Regions from separate parts of the Arthrobacter sp. MDT2-16 genome, predicted to be linked through region 2. Evidence: riboswitches for the same ligand, from Rfam matches in the RefSeq annotation. Region 2 holds a riboswitch; the other holds the start of a gene.

The links. A riboswitch is a leader RNA that binds a small molecule or an ion and turns the genes downstream of it on or off. The one in region 2 is predicted to bind FMN.
Region 1: linked by a shared signal. The riboswitch ahead of pnuC (nicotinamide riboside transporter PnuC) and the one ahead of ribD (bifunctional diaminohydroxyphosphoribosylaminopyrimidine deaminase/5-amino-6-(5-phosphoribosylamino)uracil reductase RibD) in region 2 are both predicted to bind FMN.

The regions. Positions count from the first base shown of each region.
Region 1 is NZ_JBTNDP010000005.1:58,172-65,133, reverse strand. It holds gene aspS (aspartate--tRNA ligase) at 1-1,726, shown strand, start outside; FMN riboswitch at 1,907-2,048, shown strand; gene pnuC (nicotinamide riboside transporter PnuC) at 2,164-2,847, shown strand; gene ACX80N_RS10365 (phosphoribosyl-ATP diphosphatase) at 3,013-3,276, shown strand; gene hisG (ATP phosphoribosyltransferase) at 3,340-4,185, shown strand; gene hisF (imidazole glycerol phosphate synthase subunit HisF) at 4,194-4,964, shown strand; gene ACX80N_RS10350 (TIGR03085 family metal-binding protein) at 5,054-5,698, opposite strand; gene hisI (phosphoribosyl-AMP cyclohydrolase) at 5,779-6,216, shown strand; gene ACX80N_RS10340 (anthranilate synthase component I) at 6,221-6,962, shown strand, end outside.
Region 2 is NZ_JBTNDP010000003.1:320,252-327,213, reverse strand. It holds gene ACX80N_RS08135 (TAXI family TRAP transporter solute-binding subunit) at 1-958, opposite strand, end outside; gene ACX80N_RS08130 (carboxymuconolactone decarboxylase family protein) at 1,024-1,629, opposite strand; gene ACX80N_RS08125 (SDR family NAD(P)-dependent oxidoreductase) at 1,622-2,326, opposite strand; gene ACX80N_RS08120 (GntR family transcriptional regulator) at 2,505-3,194, opposite strand; gene ribA (GTP cyclohydrolase II) at 3,313-3,951, opposite strand; FMN riboswitch at 4,095-4,236, shown strand; gene ribD (bifunctional diaminohydroxyphosphoribosylaminopyrimidine deaminase/5-amino-6-(5-phosphoribosylamino)uracil reductase RibD) at 4,430-5,470, shown strand; gene ACX80N_RS08105 (riboflavin synthase) at 5,523-6,182, shown strand; gene ribB (3,4-dihydroxy-2-butanone-4-phosphate synthase) at 6,182-6,808, shown strand; gene ribH (6,7-dimethyl-8-ribityllumazine synthase) at 6,860-6,962, shown strand, end outside.

The DNA of each region.
Region 1 (6,962 bases), on a different contig from region 2:
GCTGGCAGGGTGGGTGGCCCGCCGCCGAGACCACGGCGGGGTTGCGTTCCTCGACCTCCGTGACGCGTCCGGCGTCGCCCAGGTCGTGGTGCGGGAGGAGGACGTGTTCTCCAGCCTGCGCAACGAGTACGTCCTGCAGATCGTCGGCGCCGTGCACCAGCGCCCCGAGGGCAACGAGAACCCCGCCCTCGCCACGGGTGCCATCGAGGTCATCGCCGATACCGTCACGATCCTCAACACCTCGGACCCGCTGCCGTTCCAGATCGACGAGCACGTCGAGGTCGGCGAGGAGGCGCGCCTGCGCCACCGCTACCTCGACCTCCGCCGTCCCGGCCCCCAGGCCAACCTGCGCCTGCGCTCCGAGGCGAGCCGGGTGGCACGCGAGCTGCTCCACAAGGACGGCTTCGTGGAGATCGAGACGCCCACCCTGACGCGCTCCACACCCGAGGGTGCCCGCGACTTCCTGGTCCCGGCGCGGCTCGCCCCGGGCTCCTGGTACGCCCTGCCGCAGTCGCCGCAGCTCTTCAAGCAGCTCCTGCAGGTGGGCGGCTTCGAGAAGTACTACCAGCTCGCCCGCTGCTACCGCGACGAGGACTTCCGCGCCGACCGGCAGCCCGAGTTCACGCAGCTCGACATCGAGGCGAGCTTCGTGGAGGAGGACGACATCATCGCCCTCGGCGAGCAGCTGGTCTCCGCGCTGTGGAAGCTCATCGACGTCGAGATCCCCCTGCCCATCCGCCGCATGACCTACGCGGACGCCATGGCGAAGTACGGCTCGGACAAGCCCGACCTCCGCTTCGGGCTCGAGCTCACCGAGCTCACCGAGTTCTTCAAGGACACCGGGTTCGGCGTCTTCAAGGCGCCCTACGTCGGCGCCGTCGTCATGCCGGGCGGCGCCTCGCAGCCGCGCCGCCAGCTCGACGCCTGGCAGGAATGGGCCAAGCAGCGCGGAGCCAAGGGCCTCGCCTACGTCCTGATCGACGACGACGGCAGCCTGCGCGGACCCGTGGCCAAGAACCTGACGGACACCGAGCGGGAGGGCCTGGCCGCCGCGACCGGTGCGAACCCGGGCGACTGCATCTTCTTCGCGGCAGGTGACCACGCGTCCTCACGCGCCATCCTCGGCGCGGCCCGCGTCGAGATCGGACGGCGCACGGGCCTCGTCAAGGAGGGCGACTGGGCCTTCGTATGGGTGGTCGATGCTCCCATGTTCGAGCCGGCGTCCGCCGCGGTGGCGGCCGGCGACGTCGCGGTCGGCGGTGGCGCGTGGACGGCCGTGCACCACGCCTTCACGTCCCCGAAGCCCGAGTTCCTCGACAGCTTCGACACCGACCCCGAGAACGCCCTGGCTTACGCCTACGACATCGTCTGCAACGGCAACGAGCTCGGTGGTGGATCCATCCGCATCCATCAGCGGGACGTCCAGGAGCGCGTCTTCGCCGTCATGGGCCTCGGCGCCGAGGAGGCCCAGGAGAAGTTCGGCTTCCTGCTCGAGGGCTTCAAGTACGGGGCGCCTCCCCACGGCGGGATCGCGCTCGGCTGGGACCGCGTGGTCTCCCTGCTCGCGGGGACGGACTCGATCCGCGACGTCATCGCCTTCCCGAAGTCCGGCGGCGGCTACGACCCGCTGACGGCCGCGCCCGCGCCCATCACACCCCAGCAGCGCAAGGAGGCCGGCGTCGACGCGAAGCCGAAGGCCGACGGCGCCCCGAGGACCGAGGGCTGACCGGCCCTTCCACCCGGCAGTACGCAGGGACGGCGGGCGCGGAGCAACCGCGCCCGCCCTCGAAGGGCGGGACACCCCAGGGTGTCCCGCCCTTCGGGCGTCGTCCGGCGCGTATCGCTCTCGGACGAATTGTGACCTCCGGGCGGCGTGTGCCTGTGCCCTGTGAAATAATCGGCCCAGTACGTGCTCCGGGGTCGGTGTAAGTCCGAACCGGCGGTGATAGTCCGCGACCCGCCTGATGTTCCGCACCCGCGGAGCAGGGGCGGTTGAGCCGGTGGAATTCCGGGACCGACAGTCAAAGTCTGGATGGGAGAAGCACGAACAGCAGGGGTCCGCCGCTGCCCTCCGTCGGGCTGCGGTCCCGTCGTGGTACCACAGCGGCAGGGCATCCCTCCTCCTGCCATTTCCCGGAGCCGTCGTATCGGCAAAGGAACGGCATGGACTTTCTGCAGTGGCTCTTCGAGGCCCGCATCCCCGTTGGCAACGGCTCCCTCCTGCTCCGCGAAGTGGTGGGCAACGTCTTCGGCCTGCTCAGCGCCCTGGGCGGCATGCGCCGCCGCGTCTGGGCCTGGCCGGTCGGCATCATCGGCAACCTCCTGCTCCTGACCGTGTTCCTCGGGTCCCTGTTCGGCGCCGCGAGCGCCGCCAACCTGCTGGGGCAGGCCGGGCGCCAGGTCATGTTCATCGCCGTCTCCGTCTACGGGTGGCAGCAGTGGCGGGCGAGCCGCCGGCAGGGCGGACAGGCCGTGACGCCGCAGTGGGCCGGCAGGCGGGCGCGGATCGGCATGGTCGGGTTCATGGTCATCGGCACCCTGGCCCTGACCCCGCTGTTCCGCGTGCTCGGCTCCTACGAGCCGGTGTGGGCCGATGCCTGGACCTTCGTCGGGTCGCTGCTCGCAACCTACGGCATGGCGAAGGGCTGGGTGGAGTTCTGGCTCGTCTGGGTAGCCGTCGACGTCGTGGGCGTGCCGCTGCTCTTCAGCGCCGGTTACTACGCCAGCGCCTTCATGTACGTGTTCTACGGTGGGTTCACGCTCGTCGGCTTCTTCATCTGGGCGCGCGCCCAGCGCACCGCGAAGCCCAGCATCGAGACGCTGCTGCCGGATCCGACGCTGCGCTGACCGTCCGATCGGCAGCCGCCGTCGTCCACTGCCCGGCGCCCGGACCCCGGGGGGCCGCGGACGCAGCACCCCTCAGCGCCCGAGGACGGCGGCAGCCGGAGGCGTCCGTCACACCGTCCGATCCGCGTGACCGTACGGCTCCGCCGAGCCGATAGCCTAGGGAGCGTGAAAACCTTTGAATCCCTGTTCGAGGAACTCAGCGCGAAGGCCGCCGAACGCCCTGCCGGCTCGCGGACCGTCGCCGAGCTCGACTCCGGCGTGCACGGCATCGGCAAGAAGGTCGTCGAGGAGGCCGCCGAGGTCTGGATGGCCGCCGAGTACGAATCCACCGAGGACGCCGCGGAGGAGATCTCCCAGCTGCTCTACCACCTGCAGGTGCTCATGCTCGCGAAGGGTCTCACGCTGGAGGACGTCTACAAGCATCTGTAGCCGCGCCGGCGCATCCCGCCCGCGGCTCCAGCCCGCCACCTCCTCCTCCACCGAAAGACTCCCATGCTCCGTGTAGCAGTCCCCAACAAGGGCGCCCTCTCCGAGGCCGCCTCGTCCATGCTCGCCGAAGCCGGCTACCGCCAGCGCCGCGACTCCCGCGAACTCGTGCTCGTCGATCCCGAGAACGAGATCGAGTTCTTCTTCCTCCGTCCCCGCGACATCGCGGTGTACGTCGGGTCGGGCACGCTCGACGTCGGCATCACCGGCCGTGACCTCTTCCTCGATGCGCAGGTGAAGGCCGAGGAGCTCCTGCAGCTCGGGTTCGGCGCCTCCACGTTCCGCTTCGCCGGACCCGTGGGCGACTTCACCGCCGTCGAGCAGCTCGAGGGCAGGCGCCTTGCGACCAGCTACGAGGGACTCCTCAGGGACTACCTCGCCGAGCGTGGCATCAGCGCCGACGTCGTCCGGCTCGACGGCGCTGTAGAGTCCTCGGTGCGACTGGGCGTCGCCGACGCGATCGCCGACGTCGTCGAGACCGGCAGCACCCTGCGCGCCGCGGGCATGGAGATCTTCGGTGAGCCGATCCTCCAGAGCGAGGCCGTGCTGATCGGCCGGGCCGGCGTCGAGGCGCCCGCAGGCCTCGACGTGCTGCTGCGCCGCCTGCAGGGCGTCCTCGTGGCACGCCAGTACGTGATGATGGACTACGACATCCGCACGAACCTCGTCGACGAGGCCGCGGCCCTGACGCCGGGGCTCGAGTCGCCGACGATCTCCCCGCTGCGCGACTCCGAGTGGGTCGCGGTCCGCGTGATGGTCAAGCGCACCAAGACCAATCGCATCATGGACGAGCTGTACGAGCTCGGCGCGCGCGCCATCCTCGTCAGCACCATCCACGCCTGCAGGATCTAGGACCGGCCATGACCGTCGCGATCCGCGTCATCCCGTGCCTGGACGTCGACGCCGGGCGCGTCGTCAAGGGCGTCAACTTCGCCGACCTGCGCGACGCCGGCGATCCGGTGGAGCTCGCGCACCGCTACGACCGTGCCGGCGCCGACGAACTGACCTTCCTCGACGTCACCGCGTCCTCCGGCAACCGCGAGACCACCTTCGACGTCGTCGCTCGCACCGCTGAGGAGGTCTTCATCCCGCTGACGGTGGGCGGGGGAGTGCGCGAGGTCTCCGACGTCGACCGTCTCCTGCGCTACGGCGCGGACAAGGCGTCCATCAACACCGCCGCCGTGGCGCGGCCGTCCGTCATCGACGAGATCACCGGGCACTTCGGGGCCCAGGTGCTCGTGCTCTCCCTCGACGCGCGCCGTACGCGCGATGACAGCACGCCGTCGGGGTTCGAGGTCACCACGTACGGGGGACGCAAGGGGACGGGGATCGACGCGGTGGCCTGGGCGAAGGAGGCCGCGGACCGGGGCGTGGGGGAGATCCTGCTCAACTCGATCGACGCAGACGGCACCAAGGAGGGCTTCGACCTCGAGCTCATCCGGGCCGTCCGTGCTGCCGTGGGTGTGCCGCTGATCGCCTCCGGGGGAGCGGGCAAGCCGGAGCACTTCCCTCCCGCGGTGCAGGCCGGCGCCGATGCCGTGCTCGCCGCGTCGGTGTTCCACTTCGGTCCTACGGACGCCATCGCCCAGGTCAAGGCCGCCATCCGCGACGCAGGGTTCCCCGTCCGGTAGGTCCCTCCGGCCGGCTGGGGCGCCCGGCGCAGCAGCTCAGAGCCGCTGCGGCGTTCCCACCGGTCATTCCGTGCGGATCGAGAAGGACCTCAGAGGCCGATGTCGGCGCTCTCGAGCAGGGCGACGGCGTCGGGCTGGCCCTCGAAGGTGACCAGGGCCTGCCGGCGCCGACCGTGGGCGTGCATCAGCAGCTCGCCGGGATCGCCGACGATCGCCACGGAGACCGGTGCGCGCTTGGCGACGTGCCGCGGCCCCTCCGGCCGCACCAGCACGACGCCGAGATCCACCCCGCGGTAGAGGATGGCTGCGCGCTTGACGAGTTCCTCCCACAGGGCGTCGGCGTAGTCCTCGTCGAGTGCCCGGGGCGCCCATCGGGTGGTGGCGCGGCGGACGTCCTCGGTGTGCACGAAGTACTCGATGAGGTTGGCGCTCCTGTCGATCGAGTTGATGCGCATCGGCGAGAGCGCGGACGGTCCGGCCAGGAAGCGGTTCACCAGCGCCTCGTACCCGGCGGGAGATGCCGCACGCTCGGCGGTCTCCCGGATGGCACGTTCGGTCACGGACGCGAACCTCCGCACGACCATCCCCACGCCGAGCGTCGGCTTGTGCTCCCGCAGGTAGAGGTGCGCGGCGAGATCGCGGGTCTGCCACCCCTCGCACAGCGTAGGGGCGTCTGGGCCGGCCGCCAGGAGCGTCTCGGCCAGGACTTCGCGGGACGGGGTCACGTAGTGCATCACTGCTGAAAATAGCATGCTGCGCGCAGGCGGCGGCAGGTCAGGACGCGAGTCGGCGCGACCGCACTAGAATCGAGGTGATGCCTTCCTCCACAACGTCCCCGCACGAGTCCGAAACCGCTGCCCGGCTGCCCGGCGAGGAGCGTGCCGCTCTCGATCCGGCGATCGCCGAAGCCCTCAAGAAGGACGACGCCGGCCTCGTCGCCGCCGTCGTCCAGCAGTACGACACGCTGGAGGTGCTCATGCTCGGCTGGATGGACGAGGAGGCCCTCCGGCGCACCCTCACCAGCGGCCGTGTCACCTTCTATTCGCGGTCCCGCGCGGAGTACTGGCGCAAGGGAGACACCTCCGGTCACCGGCAGTGGGTCCGGAGCGTGGCCCTGGACTGCGACGGCGACGCCCTGCTGGTCACCGTCGACCAGGAAGGCGCGGCGTGCCACACCGGCACCAGGACCTGCTTCGACGGGCGCGCCCTGCCCGCCGTGACCGCCGACCGTCCCGCCCCGGAAGGATCCTGACCCGATGCAGCAGCTGGGTACCATCAGCCCCACCCTCGAGGAGTTCCGCGCGTTGGCCGAGGCGCGCCGCGTGGTGCCCGTGCACCTGAAGGTCCTGGCGGACGCTCACACGCCGATCGGCATCTATCGCAAGCTCGCAGCCGGGCAGCCGGGCACGTTCCTCATGGAATCGGCGGCGGTCGGCGGCGTCTGGTCGCGTTACTCCTTCATCGGGTCGCAGTCCCGCGCCACCCTCACCACGCGCGACGGCCAGGCGCACTGGCTGGGCGAACCGCCCGCCGGCGTGCCCGTGGGCGGCGACCCGGTGGAGGCCCTGCGCCTCACGGTGGAGGCGCTGCGCACCGAACGGTTCCGGGACCTCCCTCCCTTCACCTCCGGCATGGTCGGTTTCGTCGGCTGGGAGGCCGTCCGGCACTGGGAGCGGCTCACGAGCCCGCCCGAGGACGACCTCCTGTTGCCCGAGCTCGCGATGTGCCTCGTCTCGGACCTCGCCATCCACGACAACTCGGAGGGTTCGCTCACGCTGGTCGCCAACGCCATCAACTTCGACGGCACCGACGAGCGCGTCGACGAGGCGTGGCACGACGCCGTCGCGCGTGTCCGTGCGATGCTCGCCAAGCTCGTGGCGCCCGCCGAGCTCGCGGTGTCGGTGATGGCCGGGGACGCCCCGACGGCCGACCAGTCCATGGACCGCGTCCGCGAGTCCTGGTTCGAGCCCGACTACCTGAGGGCCATCGAGCGCGGCA
Region 2 (6,962 bases):
TGTAGGAGATGTCGCCGGCGGTGGCGGCATCGAGCTCGACGGCGGCGGGGTGGACCTTGATGAGGGCCTCCTCGTTGTCGAAGATCGCCTGGGTGATGTCCTGCTGGAGCTGCTCGTCCATGGTGGGGCTCGCGACCAGCAGGTTCGGGGAGGCGATGGCGGGGACGGCTTCGGTCTGGCCCTCGTAGGTGTTGGCGGGGATGTCCTCGGCGACGTAGTAGTCGCCGTACTGGGAGGCGAGGGGTTCGGCGTACTCGCCGATGGGCACGAGCACCATGTCGCCGTCACTGGCGAGGTCGATGAGCGCGCCCGTGGGGAGGCCGCCGGACCAGAATCCGGCGTCGATGGTGCCGTCCCGCAGCGCGGCAACGGTTTCCGCGGCGCCGAGCTGGCGGCGTTCCACTCCGGTCTCGGGGTCGATCCCCGCGGCCTCGAGGATGCGCAGCGCTCCGACCTCGGTGGCGGAGCCCGGCGCCCCGACGGAGACGACCTTGCCGGCCATGTCCTCGACGGACTGGATGCCGGTTCCGTCGACGCTGACGGCCTGCATGAAGTTGTTGTAGATGTTGCCGAGCGAGCAGATCTCCACGGGGCTGCCCTCGAACTCGCCGGCGCCCTCGACGGCGTCGGACACCACGTCACCCACGGAGAAGGCGAGCTGTGCGGAACCGTTCTCGATGAGGCGCATGTTGTCCACGGAGGCGTTGGTCTCCTGGACGGTGGCGTCGTAGCCCTCGATGTTGTCGCGGATCACGGTGGCGAACCCGCCACCGAGGGGGTAGTAGACGCCGCCGGTGCCGCCCGTCGCGATGGAGAGCGAGCCGCCGCCGCCTTCCTCGGCCCCGCCTCCGCCGCCGCTCGTGGTGGGTTCGGGGCTACCGCAGGCGGAAAGGAAGAGCGCGGGGGCGATCAGTGCTGCTGTGCAGAGACGCTTCCGGCTTCGCTGTTTCGTGGTCATGGAATTTTCCTTTGCTGTCGGTGATTTCTGGTTCTTGGTGGAAGGGGGAGAGGCGGTGCTGGTGGTCAGGGTCCTGGGCCGGGTGCCGGGATGTCCCCGACGGCGAGTAGGCCCGCGAGCATCCGGTAGTAGCCCACCAGCAGGGACAGCTCTGCGACTCCGGCGTGCCCGAAATGCGACAGCACGCGGGCATGGGTGTCGTCGTCGACGGTGGCGCCCCGCAGGAGCAGTCTCGTGAGGTCGAGCGCGGCACGTTCGGCGGGGGAGAGGGTGGGCGGGATGCCGCCCTTCCTGAGGTGCTCCAGTTCGTCCTCGACGATTCCCACGGTCGCTGCCACCCGGCTGTGGGCGTACCACTCGTAGGCCGAGTCGAGGTCCGCGGAGATCGCGCAGATCACGAGTTCGCGCAGTCGTCCGTCGAGCGCGCCCTCGAAGCGGAGGACGGCGCCGAGCGCCTGGACGGCATTGCCGAGGGCGGGGGCGAGGAGCATCGCGTTGAAGGGGCCGGCGAGCGCGCCGTCGTCGTAGACCACCGTGAACGTCCCGTTGCCCCGCGGGGGCCCTGCGATGGCGTCGTAGACCACGCGCTGTTCGGCGGAGAGCTCGGCCGGCGTCAGCAGCGGAAACCGTCCGGTGTCCTGCGGCCTCGTGGTGTCGGTGGTGTCAGACAAGGGTCCGCCCCCCGTCCACGTAGAGGATGTGGCCGGTGACGAAGGCCGCCTGCCGGGATGCGAGATAGAGCACGGGGCCGGTGAGGTCGTCGACGGTGCCGAGCCGGCCGGCCGGGACCAGGCCCGTGTAGAGCCCGCGCACGCCCGGGCGGTCGAGGTAGGCGCTGGTCAGGGCCGTTTCCACGTAGCCCGGCGCGATCGCGTTGACCGTCACCCCGCTGGCCGCCCATTCCCGCGCCATCACCCGGACGAGCTGGTTCAGTCCGCCCTTGCTCGCGGCGTAGGGCCCGTGGTCGGGATGGGCGAGCAGGCTCGAGACCGAGGAGCAGTAGATCTGCCGGCCGTACCCGGCGTCGACCATGATGCGGCCGGCGGCACGGCCGAGGCGGAAGGCGCTGGACAGGTTGACGTCGAGGATCCTGTCCCAGTCCTCGTCCAGAGTGTCGAGGATGGGCACGCGGTTGTTGATGCCGACCGCGTGCACGAGGATGTCCAGGCCCCCGAGCTCCGTCTGCGCGGCGCGTACTGCCTGCTCGCAGCCGTCGGTGGTCGTCAGATCAGCGGTGATGGTGCTCGCCGTCTCGGCGAAACCGGACAGGCGTTCCGCGTTCTGGTCAGCCACGAGCAACCGTGCTCCCGCCTGGAGGAAGGCTTCCGCGCAGGCCGCGCCGATGCCGCCGGCACCGGCCACCAGCACGCGCTGATCCTTCATACCAAGCCAATCAGCCAAGGAAGCATCTCCGGTTCTCTGGGCAGAAAGCGTGGGCACCCGAGGGGCGCCGAGGTCCGTCGGTGCACCTCATTGGAGACTGTATACAATTTGCGGACAGAATGTAACCCGCATCACAAAACTACTCCGGTCGGAGTCCGAACGGTCAGTTTTCTCGAGCGGAACCGGCCTCCAGGAAGGTCCTCAGGGCTTTCACCGCGTGCTCGCGGTGCTCGTCCAGCAGGAGGATGAGCTTCTCGGTGTCCCGTTCCGCGAACGCCTCGATGATCAGGACGTGTTCGTCCTCCACGCGTGAACGGTTGGACTCCGATCCGTAGTAGACGAACCTGTAGGCGTCGGTCGCGTCCCACAGGATCTGGATCATCCGTTCCAGACGCGGCATCCCGGCTGCCTCCACGAGGATGAAGTGGAACCGCCGGTTCGCCTCGGTCATCCCCAGCAGGTCCCCTGCACCGCTCGCCGTCTCGACGTCCCGGGCAGCATTCCTGAGATCCTCCAGGACGGTGCTGCTGAGCGTCCTCGTCATCGCGACCCGTGCAGCCTCCCCCTCCAGCAGCTGCCGGATCCGGTACACCTCCAGCAGGTCCGTGAGGGAGAGGGTGGCCACCCTGTGGCCACGATGGGGTTCGTAGTGGACCTGCCCCTCGGACTCGAGGGTCTTCAGCGCTTCGCGGAGAGGGACACGGCTGACGCCGAACCGTTCAGCCAGTGCGTCCTGGCGCAGTGGCTGTCCGGGCAGGAATTCACCGGCGATGATCGCCCGCCGGAGTTCGGCAAGCACGAAGGCCTGGGCCGTCGGCGGGCGTCTGGAGCCCTCCGTGGCGTTGCTCGTCATGAAACCAGTCCACTTCGTTCGGCGCTCATCGTCCGAATTCTAGTCCGGGCGGAACGATCCGGTGATCGCCGTCGAACGGTCCTGACGCTCCGCCCCGTCGGCGGTGGGATCCGGCCGATCAGCTGTGGGTCGGTGGCACGGCGTCGTGGTTCATGCGCAGGCGCTTGGTGGCGAGATAGCCCCGGTTCTCGCTCCGCTCGGTCACCGCGAGGCCGCGGCGTTCCTTCACGGTGACACCGAGGGCCTCGAGCGCCTCCTCCTTCGCGGGATTCCCCGACAGGAGCCGGACGGTATCGATTCCCAGGTCCAGGAGGATGCCGGCTGCCTGGTCATAACGGCGGCCGTCCACCGGCAGTCCCAGGGCGAGATTCGCGTCCACGGTATCGGCTCCGAGGTCCTGCAGGGCGTAGGCCTCGAGTTTGGCGAGCAGGCCGATGCCACGTCCCTCCTGGCCCCTGAGGTACACCACGACGCCGGCGCCTTCCTCGTCGATGGCCGCGAGCGCGGCGTCGAGCTGGTCCCCGCAGTCGCACCGCCACGACCCGAAGGCATCACCGGTGAGGCACTCGCTGTGTACCCGGACGAGCGGAGCACCGTCGAGGTCGTCGTCGTTCCCGCGCACGAGGGCGATGTGCTCGGCGGCGGTGTCGTCGCGGTAGCCGATCATGCGGAAGACGCCGTGCTGCGTGGGGAGGACCGTTTCGACGACCCGCGTGACCGCCACAGGCAGGGACGGGGACACGAGATGCGTGGACATGACATCAACCTTAGGAGCGGACGAGGACGCCGCGGAAGCCGGCGTCATCCTGATCAACGCATGAACGACGCCGATTATTGCGTGGCGCGCATCCCGCAGCTCGGGTGGGGGTGGGTCGCGCCCCTGTGAAACAATGGACGCAGTACGTGCTCCGGGGTCGGTGTAAGTCCGAACCGGCGGTGATAGTCCGCGACCCGCCCGATGTTCCGCACCCGCGGAGCAGGGGCGGTTGAGCCGGTGGAATTCCGGGACCGACAGTCAAAGTCTGGATGGGAGAAGCACGAACAGCAGGATCTGAGCGCTGCCCGTCGTACGGGTGGCGTCCGTCGTCGTCACTCGTGCCGCGACGTGTCCCCTGCTGCAGCCATTGCCCGGAGCCGTCGTATCGGTGAAGGATCGGCATGGATCGTCCGCAGCGGCTCGTCGAAGCCAGCAGCCCCGCAGCAACCGCCTTCATCTCCCCTGCCCGGACACCCCGATGAGTACGACGTCGGGCACCACCCGCGCGGAAGCGGACGCCATGCAGCGCGCCCTCGCGCTCGCCGCCCAGGGGGTCAGGGGCGCCAATCCGCTGGTGGGCGCCGTTCTCCTCTCACCCGAGGGCACGATCCTCGGGGAGGGTCATCACCGGGGAGCACGGACACCGCACGCCGAACCCGCCGCCCTCGCCGACGCCCGCGCCCGGGGGAACGACCCCCGTGGCGCCACCGCCGTGGTGACCCTCGAGCCCTGCAACCACACCGGCCGCACCGGACCGTGCAGCAGGGCGCTCATCGACGCCGGGGTGGCCCGCGTGGTCTACGCGGCCGACGACCGCAATGGCGCTGCCGCAGGCGGCGCGCAGCAGCTGCGCACCGCCGGCGTCGAGTGCATCGGCGGCCTCGAGGCTGCCCCCTCGGAGCAGCTCAACGCGCGCTGGAGCTCGGCCACGGCCACGCACCGCCCCTTCGTCACCCTGAAATCGGCGCAGTCCCTGGACGGGCGGGTGGCGGCGCAGGACGGCACGAGCCAGTGGATCACCGGCCCGGAGGCACGCGCCGACGGACACCGGATCCGGGCCCTGGCCGACGCCGTCCTCGTGGGGACCGGCACCGTCCTCGCGGACGATCCCCGGCTGACGGCACGCACCGCCACTCCTGCTGGTTCCGGTGCCGTCGGTCTGCGGGTCGTCATGGGCCGGACACCCGTGCCGGACGACGCCGCCGTGCGGGGTCTCGGTTTCCTCCAGCTGACCACCCACGACGTCCCCGAGGCACTGGACGAGCTGTACCGCCGGGGCGTCCGCCATCTCCTGGTCGAAGGAGGTCCGCGGATCGCCTCCGCCTTCCTGCAGGCAGGGGTGGTCGACGAGCTCTTCTCCTACATCGCACCGGTGATCCTCGGCGAGGGGACACCGGCCTTCCCGGACCTCGGCGTGCAGACACTGGCCGACGCGAGCCCCTGGAGGCTCGACGACGCCGGCGGCCCGGGCATGCAGCGATTCGGCGCCGACGTACGACTGCACCTCCACCCCGGGTGACCCCGGCTCACCCCGCTCACCACTCCGACCGCTCCACCCGAAGGAAGAACCGATGTTCACAGGAATAGTCTCCGAGCAGGGCCGCGTGGTCTCGCTCGATGTCACCCCCGACGGCGAGAGCGCCCTGCTCGTCTTCGAGGCCCCCGAGACCGGCAGGGATCTCGAGCCCGGCGCGTCGATCGCGGTCAACGGGGTCTGCCTGACGGCCGTCACCCTCGACGGCGCCAGCGGGCGCGTGGGCGTGGACGTCATGGGGGAGACCCTTCGCCGCACCACCACCGGCGAGCTGGAGCCGGGTGCCTCCGTGAACCTCGAGCGGTGCGTCCCGGCCGGTGGGCGGCTCGACGGGCACGTCGTCCAGGGACACGTGGACGGCCTCGGCGTGCTGCTCGAGCGTGAGGACCTCGGCGCCTGGCACCGGCTGCGGTTCGGACTCCCGCAGAAGCTGGGACGCTACGCCGCGGAGAAGGGATCGGTGGCGATCGACGGCGTCTCGCTCACCGTTACTGCCGTCAGCGCGCCCTCCGAGGCGGAGCAGTGGTTCGAGGTGGGGCTCATCCCCACCACCCTGCGCGAGACCGGCCTCGGCGCGAAGTCCATCGGCGACACCGTCAACCTCGAGATGGACGTGCTCGCCAAGTACGCCGAGCGGCTCCTGGGCTTCGCCGCGGTGGATGCGCAGGGCGGGCCGCACGCCCCGGAAGCCCCGTGATGGGCGAGATCCGCCTCGACACCATCGACGACGCCGTCGCGGCCATCGCCGCAGGGCGCGCCGTCGTCGTGGTCGACGACGAGGACCGCGAGAACGAGGGCGACATCGTCTTCGCCGCCCAGGACGCGACACCCGAACTCGTCGGGTGGACAGTGCGCTGGACCTCGGGCGTGCTGTGCGTGCCCCTGCGGGCGGAGGACGCCGATCGGCTCCTCCTGCCGCCCATGACGGCGGTGAACGAGGACTCGAAGGGCACGGCGTACACGGTGTCCTGCGATGCGGCGACGGGCGTCAGCACCGGCATCAGCGCCGCGGACCGCGCGCGCACCGCGACGATCCTCGCCGATCCGGCGGCGCTGCCCGGGGATCTGACCCGACCGGGTCACGTCTTCCCGCTCCGCGCGGCTCCCGGCGGAGTACGGGTGCGCCCGGGCCACACCGAGGCCGGCGTGGACCTCAGCGTCCTCGCGGGCAAACGGCCCGCAGCCGTCATCGCCGAACTCGTGCACGACGACGGTTCGATGATGCGACTTCCTGCGCTGCGCCGGTTTGCCGACGACCACGGGCTCCCGCTCGTCTCGATCGAGGACCTCGTCGCATCCCTGCACGCCCGCGACGGCGCCTGACGGACATCCACCTGCACCACCCCATTTCCAGCACCCACCAGAAGGAGAACCATGAGCGGCCACGGAGCACCGAGCATCGACATCAGCGCACTGCCCACCCAGGACGGCGCACCCCTGCGCCTCGCGATCATCGCGGCGAGCTGGCACACCCAGA